One region of the Paenibacillus sp. FSL R10-2782 genome, then DNA from elsewhere that is predicted to be linked to it. Evidence: riboswitches for the same ligand, from Rfam matches in the RefSeq annotation. Region 1 holds a riboswitch; each other region holds the start of a gene.

Region 1 (3,125 bases):
ACCAGCAGCCCCTCCAGGCTTCCAATAGTGACCTCTTTGTCATACTGATGTGGCAGACTCGTCGCCCCAATCCAAAGCTCGTTATTCCGCTTGGGCACCAGGTAAATATCATCGGCGTAAATAGTATATTCCAATGGATGATCCTTCAAGGAGACTGCAACAGCCTCACCCTTGACCGGATTAAGCGGATATTCAAAACCAACCTGCTCCAGCAGTCGCATACTATCCAAGCCTCCAGCAATAATGACCTGTTCGCAGGAAAAAAAGCCTCTGTCTGTTTGCACGCCACAAACTCGCCCATGCTGTACTATGAGTTGCTCCGCCTGTGTACCAGTCCATATTGTTGCTCCCAGCACCGTAGCTGCCCTTGTATAAGCACAGCAAAGCTGGGCCGGAGAAATCTGCGTCTCCTTTGATCGGTATATAGCCCCGATCACTTGACCATCCAAACCTGGAATTCGGCGGACCAATTCTCTGGCATCCCACCACACAGGATGATCACCCTCTTGCGCAATAGCCGCATTCCAGCGTCTTTGTCCCTCGGCTTCCGAGCGGAAAGGAGTCACAAATCCTTCTGTCCGGAATTCTACTGGAACACCGGACAAATGCTCCAGGTCACGAACCAGCTCGGGAAATGCATCCCGGCTTGAGCGAGCGAACTGTGCAAACTCCGGGTCGGTGAATTCCTCACTCTCTGCTGCCAGCATCCCGACCGCAGCTCCTGAGGCTCCCTCGCCCGGAATGAATCGTTCCACCAATATCGTACTGCGACCCTCCTTGGCCACATGATAAGCAATCGAGCTACCGATGACACCTCCACCAATCACCAAGCATTCAGCATGTCCAATAGCTTGTGCCCCTGTTTTTATCTCTGGCATATGTTCCATCTCTCCTCTCCACTAATGATTCTGCTTGCGGCGATCTCCTACTTTCGTTTCACCACTACAGGCTGTGCACTACCCGATCCGCCATTCGCTTGTACGCCATCGCAGCCGCAACGGGGGACTCAGCCTCCCAGATGCCGGACATCACCGCAATTCCGCTTGCACCCGCAGTATACAGCTCGTGAATATGGCGTGGTTGTATGCCGCCTAGAGCGATCACAGGAATGTTCAGCAGCCTGCATATGCGCTCAAGCTGTACTATACCTCGCGGAGTAACACCAGGCTTGCAGTGAGTCTCATACACATGGCCATAGAGTACATAATCCGCTCCTGCCTGTTCGGCAGCCTGTGCCTCTTCCAAAGAATGCACCGACACCCCGCACCGCGTACCCTCTGAAAGTAAGCTTTTAACAGATGCAACAGGTAATCCGTCAGCCGGTAGCTGGATAGCTCCAACGGAGGTCAGCAATGCAACATCCACCCGGTCATTTACTGCAATTTGCTGTAAAGGAACTCCACGATTCACCATACTGCGGGTTAAAGCAAGCAATCCAGATGCGCCCTTCTGCTTCAAGCGCACGTGTACATAATGAACATACGGATGAATAGCAGCAGCCACTTGGGCAGTATGTGCATATGCATCGGAATTGCCTTCCATCGTAATTACGTGCAATTCGATCTTATTCTCACCTCACAATGGACTCAATGGTTGTAAGCTGACCCTGTATCTTTATAGTCTCATATCGTGCCATACGGTATGGACTAACCACGTTTACCAGCAAAAAAATGAAGGGGTACGGTATTATGAATACGAATATATGAATACGAACGAAAACGCAAAAAAACCACTTCCCGAAGGAAGTGGTTTAACGTACGTCCAATAACCAAACGGATCATTATATCCGTATACGTATATCGTCCCACATACAAACAAAGTAATAAATTCGTTACCTTGCTTGTACGGCGCTCACTTCCCTACGCTGGCATAACCCAGATCAGGTGCAAAGGGTCCGAAATCCATTTATTCCGTCTCAGCCGCATGGGCGGCTCCCCTAGTGTAACTATTTTATTGTATCAGCTAAAGATAGCTTAGCATATTTTCCTAATCCTGCAAACCCTGCTTCTTGTGAAGCTTGGTACAGAACTGGATATTTAATTGACTTTACTTGACCATTCTTCCACATTCCACGTTTTGGTTACCCAATCCTCATAAAAGTCTGGTTCGTGAGATACGAGCAGTACCGTTCCTTTGTATTCCTTCAAGGCACGTTTTAGCTCATCCTTCGCTTTGATATCCAAGTGATTGGTAGGCTCATCGAAAAGCACCCAGTTGCTTTCCCGCATTAGCAGTTTGCATAGGCGGACTTTGGCCTGCTCACCACCACTGAGCGCGGATAGCGGACGAGTGATATGCTCATTTTTCAAACCGCAACGCGCCAAATGCGCTCTGACTTCATGCTGGTTCAAGTGCGGGAATTCATTCCACACATCTTCAATCGGTGTAACTTTCTCTGCGCGTACCTCTTGCTCAAAATAAGCTGGCTGCAAGAAATCCCCTTGATAGGTCTTGCCACTGATCGGCGGAATTTTTCCCAGAATGGTTTTGAGCAATGTCGATTTACCGACACCATTGTAGCCCACAATCGCAATTTTATCACCACGTTCAATCGTCATGGACATTTTAGGCAACAGGGCATGGGTGTAACCAATTTCAAAATCAATACCCTCAAATACTGTTTTCCCGCTTGCACGCGCTTCTTTAAATTGGAATGTTGGCTTAGCCGCTTCTTCCGGTTTATCAATGCGCTCGATTCGATCAAGCTGCTTCTCACGACTCTTCGCCCGACCTGACGTAGAGGCGCGAGCCTTATTGCGTTGAATGAAATCTTCCTGCTTCTTAATAAAATCCTGCTGCTTCTCATAAGCTTCAATATGCTGATTTTTGTTCAGATCAGCCATTTCAAGGAACTTTTCATAATTGGCTGAATAACGGGTCATTTTGGCAAATTCAAGATGATAGATGACATTCACGACCTGATTCATAAACTCAGTATCATGAGAAATAAGAATAAACGCATATGGATAATCCTTCAGATAACGTGTAAGCCATTCAATATGCTCTACATCCAAATAGTTGGTAGGCTCATCCAGCAGCAGCACATTCGGCTTTTCCAGCAGCAGCTTGGCAAGAAGCACCTTGGTCCGTTGTCCACCGCTAAGTGCGGATACATCCCGATCCAG
Region 2 (3,125 bases), 1.9 Mb from region 1:
GATTGCTTCTGCCCTGCCGATTTGCCGGGCTTTGGACCAGAGTATGAAGCACATAGAGGAAACGCGAGAATCCATCCGGGAAAAGCTTCAGGAAAATCTATAAATGATTGGAGAGGGAATAGCATGACAGATCCAAAACATGAGCACGATTTAATTAAACCAGAAATGCGTGATACGATATTGGAGGAGCTACGCGCTTTGGAGCAGGAGGAGCAGGTGCGCATTATATATGCCTGCGAATCAGGCAGTCGGGCGTGGGGATTTCCTTCACAGGACAGTGACTATGACGTGCGTTTTATCTATGTGAGGCCCTTGGAGTGGTATTTGTCCATTTTTGATCAACGGGATGTGATTGAGCGCCCGATCAGCGATTTGCTGGATATCAACGGCTGGGATTTGAAAAAGGCGCTCAATCTGTTTCGCAAGTCCAATCCGCCTTTGCTGGAATGGCTGCAATCCCCGATCCCCTATCTGGAGCCATATTCAGTAGCAGAGCAGATTCGCGCTATATCGCCATTAACCTTCTCGCCGAAGTCCTGTATGTATCACTATCTGAATATGGCGCGGGGCAACTATCGGGATTATTTGCAAGGAGAACAGGTGAAGATTAAAAAGTATTTTTACGTACTTCGCCCGCTGCTGGCCTGTGGCTGGATCGAGCGTTACAACAGCATGCCTCCGATGACATTCGAAGACTTGCTGGAGGAATTCATTCCGGCAGATACAGAGCTTTATCAGGTGATCGGACATTTGCTGCAACGTAAAAAAGCGGGCGAGGAACTGGATATGGAGCCACAGCTTTCGGTGGTCAATGATTATATCCAGCAGCAATTGGCTTATTTTGAACAAAAGGCGCCCTTGCTCCAGCATATGGAGGGCGGACGTGATCAGCGATTGGATGATTTGTTTCGCGCTGCGGTGAAGGAAGTATGGCAAGCCGGATTGTAGGATTGTCAAAGCAATGGATGTGGTGTACATTATAGTGAATTAAAAAGCATTGTCGGGAGCTTGAGAAAGTCAGGCTGAGAGGGTGGCCCTTGCCATCGACCGTGAAATCTGATCTGGGTAATGCCAGCGTAGAGAAACCTAGAGCACTATACAGGATTGCCGCGTGTTTTGCGGTTGTCGGTAGATTCGGTTCATATCTTATAATCAAGCTAGGCGGCTGCGCTTAGGCTATTGATTGTATGAGGTATATCGACGAATGATGTTTTGTATGGTGATCCACCTTTTACTGCGCATAAAGCTTGCCTGGAGATTCAGCTCCAGACAAGCTTTTTTTCATGGCCACGAGGCCCATTTTAAGGGAAAAGGGGAGTACATCATTATGAATACTGCTGTAAAAGCGTCTAATGGATTGAAGCTGACGGATATTTTGGTCACAATTGTGATTGCCGTCGTGTTCGGTTTGGTTTATAAAATATGGGGGCCTGCGTATGATCTGGTGAAACCGCTTGGGCTGAACGCCGAGCAATGGGTGTATGGCATGTGGTTTATGGCGGGCACTTTCGCATACCTTATTATCCGCAAGCCGGGAGTTGCGATTTTGGCAGAGGTGGCAGCGGCAACGGTCAGTGCTTTTTTGGGAAGTGAATGGGGGATGTCCACCTTGTACTACGGCTTTCTGCAAGGTTTGGGAGCAGAGCTGTTCTTTGCGGCTTTTCTGTACCGGAATGCCAACCTGTGGGTCACTTCGCTGGCTGCGGCTGGATCGGCTATAGCCTCCCTGATTTTGGACTTCAGTTACGGGTATATTGATCAGCTTTCGACCTGGAACTATGTTTTGTATGTCGGATTCCGAATGATTGGCAGTATTGTGATCGCCGGGGTGTTCGCGTTCTATCTGGCTAAGGCGCTGGAAGTCACCGGGGTGACACGTACCTTAAGACCCGCAACGGAACAGGACTATAAGGGGCTGGACTAATGAGTGGGGTAGTCGAAGATGTGGTGGCGTCGGTCACTCGTCTTCGTTTGAAATTTCCCGGTGAGCAGGAGCTGCTTTTTCACAATATGTCTGTATCCGTCCGCAAGGGGGAAAAGCTGCTGCTGCTCGGACCGAGTGGATGCGGTAAATCAACACTGCTCCAGGTGCTTAGTGGTCTGATTCCGCGCACGATAGAAGTACCGATGAACTGTGATGCTGTCGTCATTCCAGCGCGTGCGGGTATCGTATTTCAAGATCCAGATACGCAGTTTTGTATGTCGTATGCGGACGAGGAACTGGCTTTTGTGCTAGAAAATAATCAGGTTCCCCGTGAGCAAATGCCGTCTCGTATCCGCAAGCTGCTGACGCAGGTCGGTCTTTCGACGGATGAGATACATATGCCGATTGGCAGCATGTCTCAGGGCATGAAGCAACGGCTGGCGATTGCGTCTGTGCTGGCGATGGAGCCGGAGGTGCTTTTTCTGGATGAGCCGACGGCTTTGCTGGATGAAGAAGGCACCGCACAGGTGTGGGATACGATTCGCCACATTTCAGCAGATCAGACGCTAGTGATTGTGGAGCATAAAATTAATGAAATTGTCCATGATGTGGACCGGATTGTGGTGCTTTCTGCTCAAGGGGAGATCATGGCAGACGGAACTGCGGAAGAGGTATTTCATGTGCATCGGCAGGCGTTGTCTGATTACGGTGTATGGTATCCGGGCGTATGGAATGAGGCATCTTCACCACGTTGGAGTGAACAAGAGGCAGAGGGACACATCTTCTGTGAACTGAATGAGTTAAACATTTCTCATCAGGTAGAAGAGGCGGCTGTGGGTACTCCTATACTGGAGCTGGAGCATTTTAGCGGCCTTCGGGGTTCGAGTCCGGTCATTCATGTGGAGAAAGCGCAGGTGAAGCCAGGTGACTGGATTGGCGTGATCGGTGAAAATGGAGCTGGTAAAAGCTCGCTGCTGCTCTCCATGATGCGCTTAATCCGAACGCAGGGAAGTTACAGCGTGGACGGAATAGAGGCTGGCGGTACGGAACAACTGGCAGAGCACATCGCGTTTGTGTTTCAAAATCCGGAGCTGCAATTCGTAGCGCACACCGTTCGAAAGGAACTGGAGTATTCGCTGCCGGAGAACTTGTTTACGGCTGAACAGCGCCGGGAGCGAGTGGATCGAATGCTCGTACAGTT
Region 3 (3,125 bases), 2.2 Mb from region 1:
AATAATCGTTTTCTTCGATTGACCTGCCGGGATATACCAGCCCTGCACCATCCGGCTGCCATCCTTGGCGGGGAAGCTGATTTCCTCGTAGGGCATTCCTTTGGCCTGCATCGGGTTCGAGTAGAGTGGCGCGACGGTTGGATTCGTCAGCACCCATGCGATATAGGCGTGCAGGGTAATAAAGCAAAACAATAGAAAAAATACGACTGACAGCAGCAAGGCAATGACCACATGCTTGATCCGCAATAGCCGGGGGTTGATCAGTGGGGTGGACGGCTCCTGGACAGCATGCTGTAGCTGAGAGCTGCGCTGGGATGTCGAAATCATGTAAGAGCCTCCTTCATATAAAAATGAACTTCGTTTCATAGAATATTAGGTACAATTCCACTTGAAATTGATAGTTTATGCCCGTATCGATACCTATTATCGTATGATGCGTGTTATCCAAAGTCAACGCTTGAACCGGAAAAGTAAAAATGATGCAAAGAATTGTCGATGTTTGTCCTCGTTCTGTAATATGGCTGTCACAAAAACATTGGTTTACAGTAGCCGCGATTATTCTATATAATTTATGTAACCATGTTTCATGGTGTGAAACGAATATGAAACAAAGAGGAGCGGTTCACAATGGAAGACCGTAAATTAACCGTTCGCGCCGTGGAGCGTGCGCTTGATATACTGATGTGTTTTACCGGAGATTCCGATCTAGGCCTGACAGAGATTGCTTCCAAAATTGGTTTACATAAAAGCACGGTTCATCGGCTGCTGGCTACGTTGGAGGATCGGGGCTTTGTTGTTCGGAATGCTGCAACGGAAAAATATCGGCTCGGCATCCGGATATGGGAACTGTCCACCCATCTGTCGCAAAGCGACGAGCCGGCGATCCTGTTACAGCCAGCCATGGAAGGATTGCGTGACCGTCTGGGCGAAACGGTCAGCTTATACCTGCGCGATGGCAGCATGCGTATCCGCATTCAGGCCGTGCAGAGCAATCAGGCGATCCGTCGCGTTGCACCAGTAGGTGCAAGCATGCCGCTGGCTGTAGGAGCCTCCAGCAAGGTGCTGGCGGCCTTTATGCCGCCGCAGGAGCTGGAAGCCCTGCTAACCGGGGATGAATGGCCGCCCTCGGTAGATCCGGAGGTCTATAAGGCTCAATTGCAGGATATCCGCGAGAAGGGCTATGCGACCAGCTATGAGGAACGGGAGCCGGGCGCTGCTGCTGTCGCTGCGCCTATCGTGAATCGGAAGGGGCAGGTCGCTGCGGCCTTGTCTGTATCTGGTCCGGTTAGCCGACTAGCGCCCGAGAAGCTGCATGATTTTGCACCGATTTTAATCGAGGCAGCCAAGGAAATGGGGCTTATGCTTCCATAATCTTTGGAAAAAGGGACCAGGGAAGGGTTGCCAAAGCCGCAAATTTGAAGTAATCTGTTGGTGATGGCGGGTTGTCCTATATAGCCGCCTCATACGAATAGAATTAACAGAGTTACTGGGGGAGCCTGTAATGCCGGGCTGAGATGGAATCGCACTAGATTCCGGACCCTTTGCACCTGATCTGGATCATACCAGCGTAGGGAAGTAATCGGCCATTGAAATGTATACGCAGCCGCTGTCTACGGCAATGCATCGGAGTATGTTTCCGCGTGCGCAGCTGTCTGGATAGCCGTTTCGTTAGATTAGCCGGTTCCCTGGGGAACCGGCTTTTTTGCATAGATCAGCCAGCCTGGGGATGGTTCCGGATCGGTGTGTCATTTCATCGAAACGGGAGGAATGGACAATGAAACCGACAGAAACAGAAGGAACAGTAGGGAACGCAGTGGATGAACAGACTGGAGGGGTAAAGCCCTTTCCAGGGAGCCGCAAGGTGTATATTCAAGGCACGCGGCCGGACATTGCCGTGCCGGAGCGTGAAATCGCGCTGCATCCCACACATACGCCACAGGGCACGGAGCATCATGAGCCGTTACGCGTGTACGATACGAGTGGTCCCATGACCGACGAAGCCTATCAGGTCGATATCCATCAGGGCTTGCCTCCATTACGGCGGGCTTGGGCACTGGAACGGGGCGATGTGGAGGCTTACGAGGGGCGCGCCGTCAAGCCGGAGGATAATGGGCTGAAGCCCGGCTCCAAACGGGAGACGGCGGAATTTCCCGGCGTCACCAACCGTCCGCTCCGTGCGCGGCAAGGGCGTAGTGTAACGCAAATGCATTATGCGCGGCAAGGGATCATTACGCCCGAAATGGAATTTGCAGCCATCCGCGAAGGAGTGGAGCCTGAGTTTGTGCGGCAGGAGTTGGCGGCTGGACGAGCCATCTTGCCTTCAAATATCAATCACCCGGAAAGTGAGCCGATGGTGATTGGACGTCATTTTCACGTGAAGATTAATGCGAACATTGGTAATTCTGCGGTTACGTCCTCCATCGAGGAGGAAGTGGAAAAAATGACCTGGGCTGTACGCTGGGGCTCGGATACGGTCATGGACCTGTCCACAGGCCGTAACATCCATACGACGCGTGAATGGATCATCCGTAACTCTCCTGTGCCGATCGGAACTGTACCGCTGTATCAGGCGCTTGAAAAGGTGAACGGCGAAGCTGAGGCGCTAACGTGGGAGTTGTATCGTGACACGCTGATTGAGCAGGCAGAGCAGGGCGTGGACTATTTCACCATCCATGCGGGCGTGCTGCTGCGGTATATTCCGATGACGGCAAGCAGAATGACGGGAATTGTGTCCCGTGGCGGTTCAATCATGGCGGCTTGGTGCCTTGCGCACCATCAGGAGAACTTTTTGTACACGCATTTTGAAGAAATATGCGAAATTATGAAAGCCTACGATGTAGCCTTTTCCCTTGGGGATGGTTTGCGTCCGGGGAGTATCTATGATGCGAATGATGAGGCACAGTTTGCTGAGCTGGATACGTTGGGCGAGTTAACGCAAATTGCCTGGAAGCATGATGTTCAGGTTATGATTGAAGGGCCGGGACATGTCCCGATGCACAAAATCAAGGAGAACGTGGACCTGCAAATGGAGATTTGCAAGGAAGCTCCCTTTTATACACTGGGACCGCTCACGACGGATATTGCACCTGGCTACGACCATATTACCTCGGCGATCGGGGCGGCAA
Region 4 (3,125 bases), 180 kb from region 1:
ATTATCGCAAATGGTGCGGCGGCTTACGACCATGAAGTGACCATCTTCTTTACGTTTTGGGGGCTAAACACGCTGCGTAAGGAGGAACTCGTACGCACAAATAAGGGGCTACTCGAAAAAGCCTTTGGCTGGATCATGCCGCGTGGACCCCAAAAGCTGGCATTGTCCAAAATGAATTTTGCAGGACTCGGCCCGCAGATGATCAAGCATGTCATGAAAAAGCATAATGCGCTTTCTCTTCCGCAGCTTATCGAGCTGGCGCAAGAGCAGGGAATCAAGCTGGTAGCTTGTACCATGACCATGGATCTGCTAGGACTGCAACAGGAAGAACTGATGGACGGTTTGGAATATGCCGGAGTAGCTGCCTACTTGGGGGATGCTACGCAGGGCAAGGTAAATCTATTCATTTAGGGTGTCTTAATTATTTTTTTGGTTTATAATATACCTATACATGTATATGATTAAATCAAAAAGGAGTCTATACCTTATGGATTACAATTATAGTGATGAACTGAAAACACGCCTGAGAAGAATTGAGGGTCAGGTGCGTGGGGTGCTTCGTTTAATGGATGAAGGACAGTCCTGCAAGGACGTAGTAAGCCAGTTATCTGCCGTACGCAACGCATCCGATAAGGCAATTGCCCAAATCGTGGCAGAGAATCTGCAACGTTGTATATTGGAAGAGCAAGAAGCTGGTGGAGATACAGATAAACTTGTTAAGGAAGCAATTCAGCTTCTCGTAAAAAGCCGTTAAGGAGGTCATTTTATTATGTCTTTTAAAGTTGAAAAAGAAATTACTCCTCAGCAGCTCGCGGCCCGTCTGAAACAAAATGAGGAAATTGTCATTATAGATGTACGCGAACCTGCTGAATGGTCAGAAGGCCATATTGAAAGTGCCAAGCACATTCCCCTCGGTCAATTGCTGGAAAGACAACACGAGCTTGATCCAAAGCAAGAAACGATTATAGTATGCAGAAGCGGAAACCGCAGCGGGCTGGCATGTGAATTACTTGGCGAAAAAGGTTTTAATGCGGTTAATATGATCGGTGGCATGAATGAGTGGACAGATACAACGGTATAAGCATAAAATTTTTCTTAGGGCAATATTATTTCAAATAATATTGCCCTCTATACATAAGGAACGGTGAACATAAGTGCCTAAATTTTTGTTGAAATAAACAGGATGTTGAGAAGTTTCGTTCGTAACCCGAATACGAAAACCCCCATTTCCATTGGGTATGATTTCATTTAAATGAATGCTGGATTGTTGAACATCCGTTTCCAGATCCATGTCTTTATGGCAATTACCTGTTGATTTTTGTAAGACGAACCCGTAACATTAGAAAAAAATATAACGGGAGCCTGTGGAAGCAAGCTGAGAGTATGACTAAGCCGTCGTAGACCGTGTGAACCTGTTGGATAATGCCAGCGTAGGGATAACTGTATACATATGTATAAGCCAACAGTCTTTCACAGGTTCCTGAAGAAAGAGGGTTGGTTTTTTGTGTTAGATAAAAAGGCTTTATTGCTACAAAATATGCGGGATACGAATCCGCTCATTCACAATATAACTAATGTGGTCGTCACCAATTTTACGGCAAACGGACTGCTCGCGCTCGGCGCTTCACCAGTTATGGCATACGCCAAAGAGGAAGTCGCAGATATGGCCCGTATTGCAGGGGCGCTTGTACTTAACATCGGGACGTTAAATGAGGAACTTGTAGAGTCCATGATTGTGGCTGGTTTATCGGCTAATGAGCATGGGGTACCCGTGCTGTTAGATCCCGTGGGTGCGGGGGCGACTCCATTCCGCACAGCCTCCGCTCTCCGTATTCTAGATCGGGTCAAGGTGGATATTATTCGCGGTAACGCTGCTGAAGTTGCACAAATCATTGGCGAAGACATGCAGATTAAAGGTGTCGATGCTGGAGAAACAGGTGATTTGAATATTCCACAACTTGCAGTCAAAACAGCCCATCAACTGAATACGATTGTTGCAATCACCGGCAAAGAAGACGTCATTACCGACGGCCGTATAGGATGGATCATTGAAAACGGCCATGGCATGCTTACCAAAGTTACGGGAGCTGGTTGCCTATTAACTTCGGTGCTGGGCGCTTTCGCTGCTGTCGAAAACGACAGGCTTACTGCTGGTATGGTAGCACTTGCCGTATATGGCGTTGCTGCTGAAATGGCAGCGGAACGAAAAGGTGCAGAAGGACCAGGAAGCTTTCAGATCGAGCCGCTTAATATGCTGTTCGCTGTAACGCCGGACGATGTGCGCCAGTACGGTAGGGTGCGCCCGCTAGAATTACAGGGCGGAAAACCCTCAGTCAGTTAACACCGCTCGATTTTTTAACGTCATTGGTTTTAAGTGAAATTGTGGGAAATACACTATACGACGATAAGGTGAGCATTGGGCAACTTTTGTTTGCTTTGATACCGTGGTGCGCGCTGTCCTACTTTTTTGAAAAGGCAACGACCCATTTTGTAAGATTTGGATATATGGCGGAGGGCCGGACTGTACTGCTCATCGAGCCAAACGAAGCGAGGGCCGCAATCAGCAGCAATTGCCGGACCAGGAGCAGCACGATATGCCGCATCCGGTCGAAAATGCTGGCGCCTTGAATCGCTGCCGCCCGCAGCATTGTACCCGACAGATTGCCAAAGGCCCCAAGCTGCACCCTAACCGCATATGGAATTGCTCCGGCGATACCGGCAATGACCAGTAGGGAAGGGGTGCCGTACAAATGAAGGCCGATGGACTCCAGCCATTTCTGATTCCAGATGAAAATATACCCGATCCCCAGGACTACGCCGGGTACCGCCAGCGATACAATCTATGATTTATTGAAGGAGAGGAAGCCTGTGAATTTGCAGCAATTAAAGGTGTTTGTGCTCGCAGTTGAACTGCAGAAGCTGTATCTGGTCGCGCAAAAACTGGAGGTGACGCAGCCTACCGTTACTTTTCATCTGAATAAATTACAGGAGGATATTGGCGTTTCACTGTTTCATACGAAATCTTATCATGTCATTAAGCTGACTGAAGCGGGGAAAGCCTTCTATCATTATGCTTCGCAGATCAATGCCTTGTCCTTGGAGGCCGAATCGCTGATGGACATGCA

The links. A riboswitch is a leader RNA that binds a small molecule or an ion and turns the genes downstream of it on or off. The one in region 1 is predicted to bind thiamine pyrophosphate.
Region 2: linked by a shared signal. The riboswitch ahead of NST83_RS04690 (ECF transporter S component) and the one ahead of NST83_RS13280 (thiamine phosphate synthase) in region 1 are both predicted to bind thiamine pyrophosphate.
Region 3: linked by a shared signal. The riboswitch ahead of thiC (phosphomethylpyrimidine synthase ThiC) and the one ahead of NST83_RS13280 (thiamine phosphate synthase) in region 1 are both predicted to bind thiamine pyrophosphate.
Region 4: linked by a shared signal. The riboswitch ahead of thiM (hydroxyethylthiazole kinase) and the one ahead of NST83_RS13280 (thiamine phosphate synthase) in region 1 are both predicted to bind thiamine pyrophosphate.

What each region holds. Positions count from the first base shown of each region.
Region 1 is NZ_CP151951.1:2,952,813-2,955,937, forward strand. It holds gene thiO (glycine oxidase ThiO) at 1-878, opposite strand, end outside; gene NST83_RS13280 (thiamine phosphate synthase) at 943-1,542, opposite strand; TPP riboswitch at 1,840-1,948, opposite strand; gene NST83_RS13285 (ABC-F family ATP-binding cassette domain-containing protein) at 2,037-3,125, opposite strand, start outside.
Region 2 is NZ_CP151951.1:1,031,526-1,034,650, forward strand. It holds gene NST83_RS04685 (nucleotidyltransferase domain-containing protein) at 124-948, shown strand; TPP riboswitch at 991-1,102, shown strand; gene NST83_RS04690 (ECF transporter S component) at 1,328-1,924, shown strand; gene NST83_RS04695 (ABC transporter ATP-binding protein) at 1,924-3,125, shown strand, end outside.
Region 3 is NZ_CP151951.1:793,821-796,945, forward strand. It holds gene NST83_RS03610 (alpha/beta hydrolase) at 1-327, opposite strand, end outside; gene NST83_RS03615 (IclR family transcriptional regulator) at 628-1,371, shown strand; TPP riboswitch at 1,479-1,591, shown strand; gene thiC (phosphomethylpyrimidine synthase ThiC) at 1,775-3,125, shown strand, end outside.
Region 4 is NZ_CP151951.1:2,768,527-2,771,651, forward strand. It holds gene NST83_RS12480 (DsrE/DsrF/DrsH-like family protein) at 1-411, shown strand, start outside; gene NST83_RS12485 (metal-sensitive transcriptional regulator) at 488-754, shown strand; gene NST83_RS12490 (rhodanese-like domain-containing protein) at 770-1,081, shown strand; TPP riboswitch at 1,345-1,454, shown strand; gene thiM (hydroxyethylthiazole kinase) at 1,505-2,341, shown strand; partial or broken gene NST83_RS12500 (hypothetical protein) at 2,365-2,412, shown strand; gene NST83_RS12505 (hypothetical protein) at 2,460-2,750, opposite strand; gene NST83_RS12510 (LysR family transcriptional regulator) at 2,869-3,125, shown strand, end outside.